2 regions of the Vogesella sp. LIG4 genome follow, and region 1 is predicted to be linked to the other one. Evidence: predicted binding sites of a transcription regulator. Region 1 holds the regulator's gene; the other holds the start of a gene.
What was found. Region 1 encodes FNR, which switches genes on or off when oxygen is low (the NO sensors DNR and NnrR bind a similar motif). Its sites were predicted from a motif close to TTGATNNNNATCAA; they were not measured.

Region 1 (4,412 bases):
GGCGCGAATGAACAATTCCGACGCAGCATATGCTTGATATGTAAGGAGGAATTTTTTATGAGCAACGCAGGATCGCGACGAAAGCTGGCGTTTTCCGAGGTGCCCGACTATCGCCACCGGCTGGCCGAACCTTACACGGCACTGCGCTGCCAGCCGGTGCGCGATCTTGCTTTCCTGCTCACCGCCGCGGCGCCGTGGCATAGCGGCGCCGAAATCGACTGCGCGCGCCTGCTGGGGCCGCAAGGTTGGCCGCAGCTCACGGCGCTGGATGCCGCACCGCAGCCGCTGCTGGACTGGCTGGCGGCGCGGCCCACGCGGCGGCTGGGCGTGTATGCCGAGCAGCTGCTGGCGTTCTGGTTCACCCATGCGAGCCACATCGATTGCGTGGCGGCCAACCTGCCGCTGGCCGAGCACGGCCGCAGCGTCGGCGAATTCGACTTCCTGCTGCGTGTCGATGGCCAGCCGCTGCACCTGGAGGCCGCCAGCAAGTTCTACCTGCAACTGGATGATGCCGGTGGCGAGCTGGTCGGCCCCAGTCTGCGCGATGCCTGGCCGCTGAAATACCGCAAGCTCGCCAGCCAGCTGGCGCTGAGCTGTCACCCGGCGGCGCAGCTGCCCGCCGGTTTTGCCGGCTGCCCGGCCTACAGCCGCCTTACCGGCTGGCTGTTCTACCCGGGGGCACCGCGGCCGCAATTCCCGTGCAATAGCGACGCCTGCTGCGGCTGGTGGCGGCATTTGTCCGCGGCCTGGCCGCAGCACAGTGCCGACAGCCGCTGGCTGCTGCTGCCGCGGCTGAGCTGGCTGGCGCCGGCGCGCGCCGCCGCCGAGGCGGTGCTGACCCTGCCGCAGCTGCGCGCGGTACTGGCCGAGGCCGACGGTGCGCGGCTGGTGGCCGAACTGGTGCCGGGCGCGGATGGCGACTGGCACGAAATCGCCCGCGGCTTCGTGGTGCGCGATGACTGGCCGCTGCCCGGCATGCTGGTCGAACTGCAGCGCACGCTGGCCGCCTCGTGAGCGCGGCATGAAAACCCTGCTGTTCGTCTACGCCAGCCAGAGCGGCCACACCCACGCGCTGGTGACGGCTGCCGCCGCGGCGGCCGGTGGCGAGGACAATGTGGCGGTGCGGGTGCTGCCGGCACTGCAGGCCGGTATCGACGACCTGCTGGCCTGCCAGGCGCTGGTGCTGGCCACGCCGGAGAACTTCGGCTACATGGCCGGTGCGCTGAAGGATTTTCTCGACCGCACCTTCTACCCGGCGCAGGGCAAGGTGGAGGGACTGCCGTACGCGGTGATCATCAGTGCCGGCAACGACGGCCAGGGTGCACTCACCGCCATTCGCCGCATCGCCAGCGGCTACCCGCTGCACGAGGCATTGCCACCCTTGCTGGTGAAGGGGGAGGTGACGCCGCAGGTGCTGGCGGAGGCCGCCGAACTGGGCGCCACGCTGGCGGCGGCGTTGTCGATAGGCATGCTGTAGGGCGGCAGCCTCACGAGGTGTTCCACCGCCATGCGGCCAACCTTGTGCGGAGCTGTTTTGCCGGTGCTGCCATGGGTTTTGGGCGTGCCACAACGTTGGCCGCAAGCTTGTAGGGCGGGTAGAAGCAACGCTTCATACCCGCGTGCAGCGTTCCCATCGCGCGGGTATGGCCTGCGGCCAACCCGCCCTACGGCAGGTTTCACCCGACAATTCCATTGCATAGGCCGGATTACGTTTTCTCCTCCCCCGCAAGTCCGCCCAAAACAAAACGCCCCGCATCGGCGGGGCGTTGGATCTGCACGGCTGGCGCTCAGCGCAGGGTGTTGGCCTGCGCGCAGCCGGCCACCAGTGCCTTCAGTTCTTCCGGCTGCAGTACCTGGATGTGCTTGTGGTCCACTTTCAGCCAGCCCTGCTGCTGGAACTTGGACAGCGTGCGGCTGACGGTTTCCAGTTTCAGGCCCAGGAAGCTGCCGATTTCCTCGCGGCTCATGCGCAGGATGAAGTCGAAAGCGGCAAAGCCGCGTGCCGACAGACGCTGCGACAGGTTGAGCAGGAAGGCGGCCAGGCGCTCTTCGGCTTTCATATTGCCCAGCAGCAGCATTACCGACTGGTCGCGCACGATCTCGCGGCTCATCAGGCGGAAGAAATGGTGCTGCAGGCTGGGAATGTCGCGGCCCAGGGTCTCCATGCGGTTGAACGGCAGCTCGCACACCTCGCTGTCTTCCAGCGCAATGGCGTCGCAGCCGTGCTGGCTGGTGGAGATGCCGTCCAGGCCCATCAGCTCGCCGGACATCTGGAAGCCGGTTACCTGCTCGCGGCCGTCCTGGCTGGAGACGCAGGTTTTGAAGAAGCCGGTACGCACGGCATATAGCGAACGGAAGCCCTCGCCGGAGTGAAACAGGTACTCGCCACGCTTCAGGCGGCGGCTCTGGCGGATCACCGCATCAAGCTGGGCCATTTCTTCGCGGTTGAGGCCAACCGGCAGGCAGAGTTCACGCAGACTGCAATTGGAGCACGACACTTTCAGCGTGTGCAGGGTGGGGGATTGCTCGGTCATGGTTTCCGGATTCGCAAGGCTGGAGGCTTGACTTGACGCGTGTCAAAGCGCGGCAAGTGTCAATTAGCGCAAATTTACCAGCCCACCACCAGTTTTCCAAGCAAGAACAGCTATGACACCCACCACACCGTTTATGCCGACCCAGTGTATTTTCGATCGGGAGCTTATCGAAAAGCTTGAAGGTTCCGGCCCGCGCTACACTTCCTACCCGACTGCAGACCGTTTTCATGGCGGTTTCGGCGTGAAGGATTACGAACACTGGTTGCAGCAGCACGCCATCGGCGCCAGCCACCGGCCGATCTCGCTGTACGTGCACGTGCCGTTCTGCAACACCATCTGCTACTACTGCGGCTGCAACAAGATCATCACCAAGGACAAGAGCCGCGCCGACCAGTACCTGGATTACCTGGAAAAGGAAATTGCGCTGGTGGCGGGGCGCCTGGGCTACCGCGAGAAGGTGATCCAGCTGCATTTTGGCGGCGGCACGCCCACCTTCCTGTCCGACGAGCAGCTCAGCCGGGTGATGGCGGTGATCAACAAGTATTTCGAGCTGCTGCCTGACGGCGAGTTTTCCATCGAGATAGACCCGCGCAAGGTTGGCCGCGACACCGTGCTGCACCTGGGCCGGCTGGGCTTCAACCGCATGAGCGTGGGCATCCAGGATTTCGACCCGGCGGTGCAACAGGCGGTGAACCGCATCCAGAGCGAGGAAGAAACCCTCACCGTGATCGACGCCGCGCGCGAGGCCGGCTTCAAGTCGGTGAGCGTGGACCTGATCTACGGCCTGCCGCTGCAGAACGCCGAGTCGGTGCGCCGCACCGTGGACAAGGTGGTGGCGATGAACCCGGACCGCATCGCGCTGTACAACTACGCGCACCTGCCCAGCGTGTTCATGCCGCAGCGTCGCATCAACGAGGCCGATCTGCCCAGCGCCGCGCACAAGCTGGATATCCTGCAGCACTCGGTGCAGCAGCTTACCGATGCCGGCTACGTGTTCATCGGTATGGACCACTTTGCCAAGCCGGATGACGAGCTGACCCGCGCGCTGCAGCAGGGCCGTTTGCAGCGCAACTTCCAGGGCTACTCCACCCACGCCGACTGCGACATGATCGGCCTGGGCGTGTCGTCCATCGGCAAGGTCGGCCCGTGCTATTCGCAGAACGAGAAGGACATTGATGCCTACTACGCGGCGCTGGATGCCGGCCACCTGCCGGTGCTGCGCGGCATGACGCTGACCCAGGACGATATCCTGCGTCGCAGCGTGATCCAGTCGCTGATGTGCCGCTTCTCGCTGTCGGTGGAGGCGATCGAGGAAACCTTCGGCATCAATTTCGCCAATTACTTTGCCGACGAGCTGCCGCTGATCCGCGAGTTCCAGCACATGGGCCTGCTGACCTTCGACGGTGATTTCCTGATGGTGGCGCCCAAGGGCCGCTTCCTGATCCGCAACATCGCCATGGTGTTCGACCGCCACCTGCGCGAGCGCGAGACCAAGGCGCGCTACTCCAAGACCATCTGAGCGCCTTGCGCCAGTAAAAAAGCCCGGCAGTTGCCGGGCTTTTTGTGTTTCTGGGATTGGCCGCAGGGCTCAGACGCGTGCCTGTAGCCCCATGCGATGCAGCACCACCAGCGCCTCGGCGGTGGGGCTGGCCACCACGTCGGCCAGGGTGTAGCGGTCCAGCACGGCAAAGAATGCCCGCAGCGCTTCGTCCAGTACGCCCTTGAGGCGGCAGCGCCCGCGCAGGAAGCACGGCGGCTCGGCGCAGTCGATCAGGTCGCCGATGTCTTCCAGCGTGCGGATCACCTCGCCCAGCCGGTACTGACTGGCCGCGCGTGCCAGCGCCAGGCCGCCACCCTTGCCCCGGCTGGTGGCCAGCC
Region 2 (4,412 bases), 1.2 Mb from region 1:
ATCGCAGCGGTGAATCGCAGACGCTGGACACCACCGCAGCGTGCAAGAAGCTGCTGGCCGACTTCAAGGATGCCTCCATCGGCGGCCTGTCGTTCTGGACCCAGCCCAACTCCTGGCACCACTTCATGGCCGACCACATCGTGACCTTCAGCGTGATTCCGCTTACCCCGGATACCACACTGGTGCGCACCAAGTGGCTGGTGCACAAGGATGCGGTAGAAGGCGTGGATTACGACGTGAAGAACCTCACTGCGGTGTGGAACGCTACCAACGACCAGGACCGTCACCTGGTGGAAGAATCGCATCGTGGCACCAAGAGCTCGGCCTACAAGCCTGGCCCGTACTCGCCGTTTACCGAAACCCTGGTGGAGAAGTTTACCGACTGGTATATCCGCCGCCTGGGCGTAGCACTGGAGTAAGCCGTACCCGCCCGCTGCCACGGCAGCGGCAACGAGACCTGCGCCCGGCAGCCTGCGCACCCGCCCAGGCTGCCGGACAAGCAAGGCAGCATCACACACACCACCGGAGGTTGGCCGCATGCGGCCAACCCTGCCGGACAAGCAACAGGGTGACACCATGACTACCGCCACTTCCACCTCTGCCTTCACCACTCCGGCGCCTTACTGGCAAGGCGGCGTCGATGACACGCTGCAGTGCGTGTCGGTGCATGACGAAACCCACGATGTACGCACCTTCACCTTCCGCGCGGTGCCGGCCAGGCGTTTTGCCTACCTGCCGGGCCAGTTCATCACTCTGGAGCTGAGTATCGACGGCCAGACGGTGAACCGCTGCTACACGCTGTCCTCGTCGCCGACGCGGCCGGACACGGTCAGTATCACCGTCAAGCGCGTGCCGGGCGGGCAGGTGTCCAACTGGCTGCACGACAATCTGCAGCCGGGCATGAATATCAGCGTGCTGGGGCCTTCCGGCGAATTCAGTTTCGCCCACGCTCCGGCCGAGCGTTACCTGTTCCTGTCGGCCGGCAGCGGCATTACGCCGCTGATGTCGATGAGCCGCGCGCTGGGTGACCTGGGCGGCAGCATCGACGTGGCTTTCGTGCATAGTGCCCGCACGCCGGCCGACCTGATCTTCCGCCACGAGCTGGTGCAGCTGTCACGGGCGCGCCACGGCTTCCGCCAGGCAGCGATCGTGCAGAGCCGTCATCCGGAACCGGAATGGACGGGCCTGGAAGGGCGGCTGGATCTGGCCGGCCTGGAGCGGCTGGTGCCGGATTTCCGCGAACGCGAGGTGTTCTGCTGTGGCCCGGCGCCCTACATGACCGGGGCGCGCGAGCTGTTGCAGTCCGCCGGCTTCGACATGACGCACTACCACGAGGAAAGCTTCAACTTTGCCGATCTGAACGCCGGCAGCACCGCGGAAGCGGCGGTGGAGGAGGCTGCACCCGCCTGCGAGGGCGAAACCGGCTTCGAGGTGCGCTTTGCCAAACTGGGCGACATCGTGCAGACCAAGCCCGGGCAGACCATTCTGGCTGCGGCGCAGCAGCAGGGCTTGCGCGTGCCCTCGTCTTGCTCCAAGGGCTTGTGTGGTACCTGCAAGACCAAGATGCTGGAAGGCAAGGTGGACATGAAACACGGTGGCGGCATCCGCCAGCGCGAGATCGACCAGGGCTGGATCTTGCCTTGCTGCAGCGTGCCGTTGACACCGGTGGTGCTGGATCGCTGAGTTGTTTTTTTGCAACGCTGGCACGAAAAAAACCGTTCACCTGCGGGTTGAACGGTTTTTTTACGCCTGAGCGTTGGTTGAACCAAGATATGGACAAATTGTCCGACACCTGTCTTCTGGCGACAATAGTTGTGTTTTTCGCCACTGCAGCATGCACCGAAAGTGCGCTGGAAGTGCCCGTCTGACGGGCATTCCCTTGATTTCGCCTCCACTTGTGGTACTGATTGGTGCGATGTCGTTTTCGGGCAGGTTGGTGTCGGTTGATCATTGGCTCCTCAAGCGTATCGTCCATATCTTTTTCCTTGATACAAATCAATTACTACAACAGCTTGGGTGTGGCGCAGCACGCTCCCGTGCATCGGTGCACGGCGGGCACGGCGCTTGCTGCAATACGGCAGCCTCGCCAGGGCAAAGGAGAAAGCAATGCAGTCAGGCAAGATCGTGGTGGAAAACCTGTACAAGGTTTTCGGAGAAAAGCCACAAGAAGCAATGCGTCTACTCAAGCTTGGAGAAAGCAAGGAGTCGGTATTTCGCAGTACCGGCCAGGTAGTCGGCGTGAACAACGTGTCGTTCTCGGTCAACGAGGGCGAAATCTTCGTGCTGATGGGTTTGTCCGGCTCCGGCAAGTCCTCGCTGATCCGACTCATCAACCGGCTGATGGATCCCACCGACGGCCGCATCCTGCTGGATGGCCAGGACATCACCAAACTGTCCCCCAACGACCTGGTGTCGCTGCGCCGCCGCGACATGAGCATGGTGTTCCAGAGCTTTGCGCTGATGCCGCATCGCAACGTGCTGGATAACGCCGCCTTCGGCCTGGAGATCGCCGGGGTTGGCCGCAAGGAGCGCGAGAAGCGCGCCATGGAGGTGCTGGAGCAGGTTGGTCTGGCCACCTTCGCCAAGAAGATGCCGCACGAGCTGTCCGGCGGCATGCAGCAGCGTGTCGGCCTGGTACGCGCACTGGCGGTGAACCCGTCTCTGATGCTGATGGACGAGGCGTTCTCGGCACTCGACCCGCTCAAGCGCAGCGAGATGCAGGACATCCTGCTGCAGCTGCAGCGCGACCATCGCCGGACCATTTTCTTCGTGTCCCACGATCTGGAAGAGGCGCTGCGCATCGGCTCGCGCATCGCCATCATGGAGGGCGGCCGCCTGGTGCAGGTGGGCACGCCGCAGGAGATCATCGAAAACCCGGCGGAAGACTACGTGCGGGAATTCTTCAAGAGCGTGGATACCTCGCGCTACCTGCTGGCCAAGGACCTGATCGACCCGCATGGTGTGGGCCTGATGGTGAACGGCAATCTGTCCGGCGCCGCCGACCCGCAGCACCACTGGGTGGCCTGCGTGTCCGGCGACCACAAGCTGCTGGGCCTGGTGGGCCGCGATTCGCTGGGGGCGGAAGGCTGTAATCCGGCCGAGCGCTGTGTGCCGGTATCGCCGATCACGCCGGCGTCGGCGTTGCCGGACGTGCTCAAGCGCCTGCAGGGGCAGCGCGAGCCGCTGCCGGTGATCGACCACGATGGCCGCTACCTGGGGGTGATCACTGCCTCCAGCGTGCTGTCCAAGTTGTCGGAACACCGCCTGCAAAGCAGCGCCGTACACTGAGCCGCGACCGATCCCCGATTGATGAGGACGGCGCGCGACGCCTGTCCCGAATGGAGTCCCCACCATGAACGACCTCTGGCAGCAATTCATCGCCAATCCACACAGCTTCCTGCCCATCGGCGAATGGGTTAACGGTTTCATCCGCTTCCTGCTGGACAACAACGCCGGGGCCTTCGACGCCATCGGCAAATCGGTGGACCTGTTCGCCGAACACATCGAGGTGGCGCTGCTGTCGCTGCCGGCCTGGCTGCTCATCGGCTTCTTCTTTGCTCTCGGCATCTGGCGCCTTGGCTGGAAATTCGCTGCCTTCGTACTGGCTGCGTTTTCCCTGATCCTGGTCACCGGTTTCTGGGCGCAAACGGTGTCCACGCTGGCACTGACGTTGTCTGCCACCCTCATCAGCCTGATGATCGGCGTGCCGCTGGGCATCTGGTGTGCCCGTAGCCGCCGTACCAACACCCTGGTGCGCCCGGTGCTGGACTTCATGCAGACCATGCCCGCCTTCGTGTACCTGATTCCGGCCGCCATGTTCTTCGGCCTGGGTCGCGTGCCGGGCATCCTGGCCACCGTGGTGTTCGCGGTGCCGCCGGCAGTGCGCCTGACCAGCCTGGGTATCCGCCAGGTGAACAAGGAGCAGGTAGAGGCCGGCCACGCCTTTGGCTGTACCCCGACCCAGCTGCTGTTCAAGGTGCAGCTGCCCATCGCGCTGCCGGCCATCATGGCTGGCGTCAACCAGACCATCATGATGGCGCTGTCGATGGTGATCATCGCCTCCATGGTGGGTGCTGGCGGCCTGGGTAACGACGTGCTGGCCAGTATCCAGCGTCTGGACGTGGGCCTTGGCTTCGAGAGCGGTCTCGCCGTGGTGCTGCTGGCCATCATCCTCGACCGCCTGACCGAAAGCTTTGGCCGCGGCCCGGCGCCGCAGCAGGGAGGCCACTGATACAGGCTGATGCTTTAATCTGAATGGCGGGCCGGCATGACCGGCCCGTTGGAACCTGTTTACGATCGGCTGCGCGCCTGCTGGCGCGCAACTTCGTAAACAGGCTCTTGCCGCAACACCAGTACCGGTTCACGTTTGTTCTAGCACCCGCCACGAGGTGCACACCCCCAACCACACACCA

Region 2: PSELUDRAFT_RS15645 (glycine betaine/L-proline ABC transporter ATP-binding protein) is a predicted target of FNR. The motif match lies at 1,986-1,999, and genes of this name have one in related genera.

Annotation. Positions count from the first base shown of each region.
Region 1 covers NZ_LT607802.1:410,833-415,244, reverse strand. Annotated here, with positions in the region: gene PSELUDRAFT_RS01980 (DUF1853 family protein) at 58-1,014, shown strand; gene PSELUDRAFT_RS01975 (flavodoxin family protein) at 1,022-1,477, shown strand; gene fnr (fumarate/nitrate reduction transcriptional regulator Fnr) at 1,788-2,534, opposite strand; gene hemN (oxygen-independent coproporphyrinogen III oxidase) at 2,647-4,053, shown strand; gene PSELUDRAFT_RS01960 (Rrf2 family transcriptional regulator) at 4,123-4,412, opposite strand, start outside.
Region 2 covers NZ_LT607802.1:3,369,193-3,373,604, reverse strand. Annotated here, with positions in the region: gene PSELUDRAFT_RS15655 (SRPBCC family protein) at 1-419, shown strand, start outside; gene PSELUDRAFT_RS15650 (hybrid-cluster NAD(P)-dependent oxidoreductase) at 538-1,683, shown strand; gene PSELUDRAFT_RS19505 (hypothetical protein) at 1,641-1,868, shown strand; gene PSELUDRAFT_RS15645 (glycine betaine/L-proline ABC transporter ATP-binding protein) at 2,107-3,288, shown strand; gene PSELUDRAFT_RS15640 (proline/glycine betaine ABC transporter permease) at 3,353-4,231, shown strand.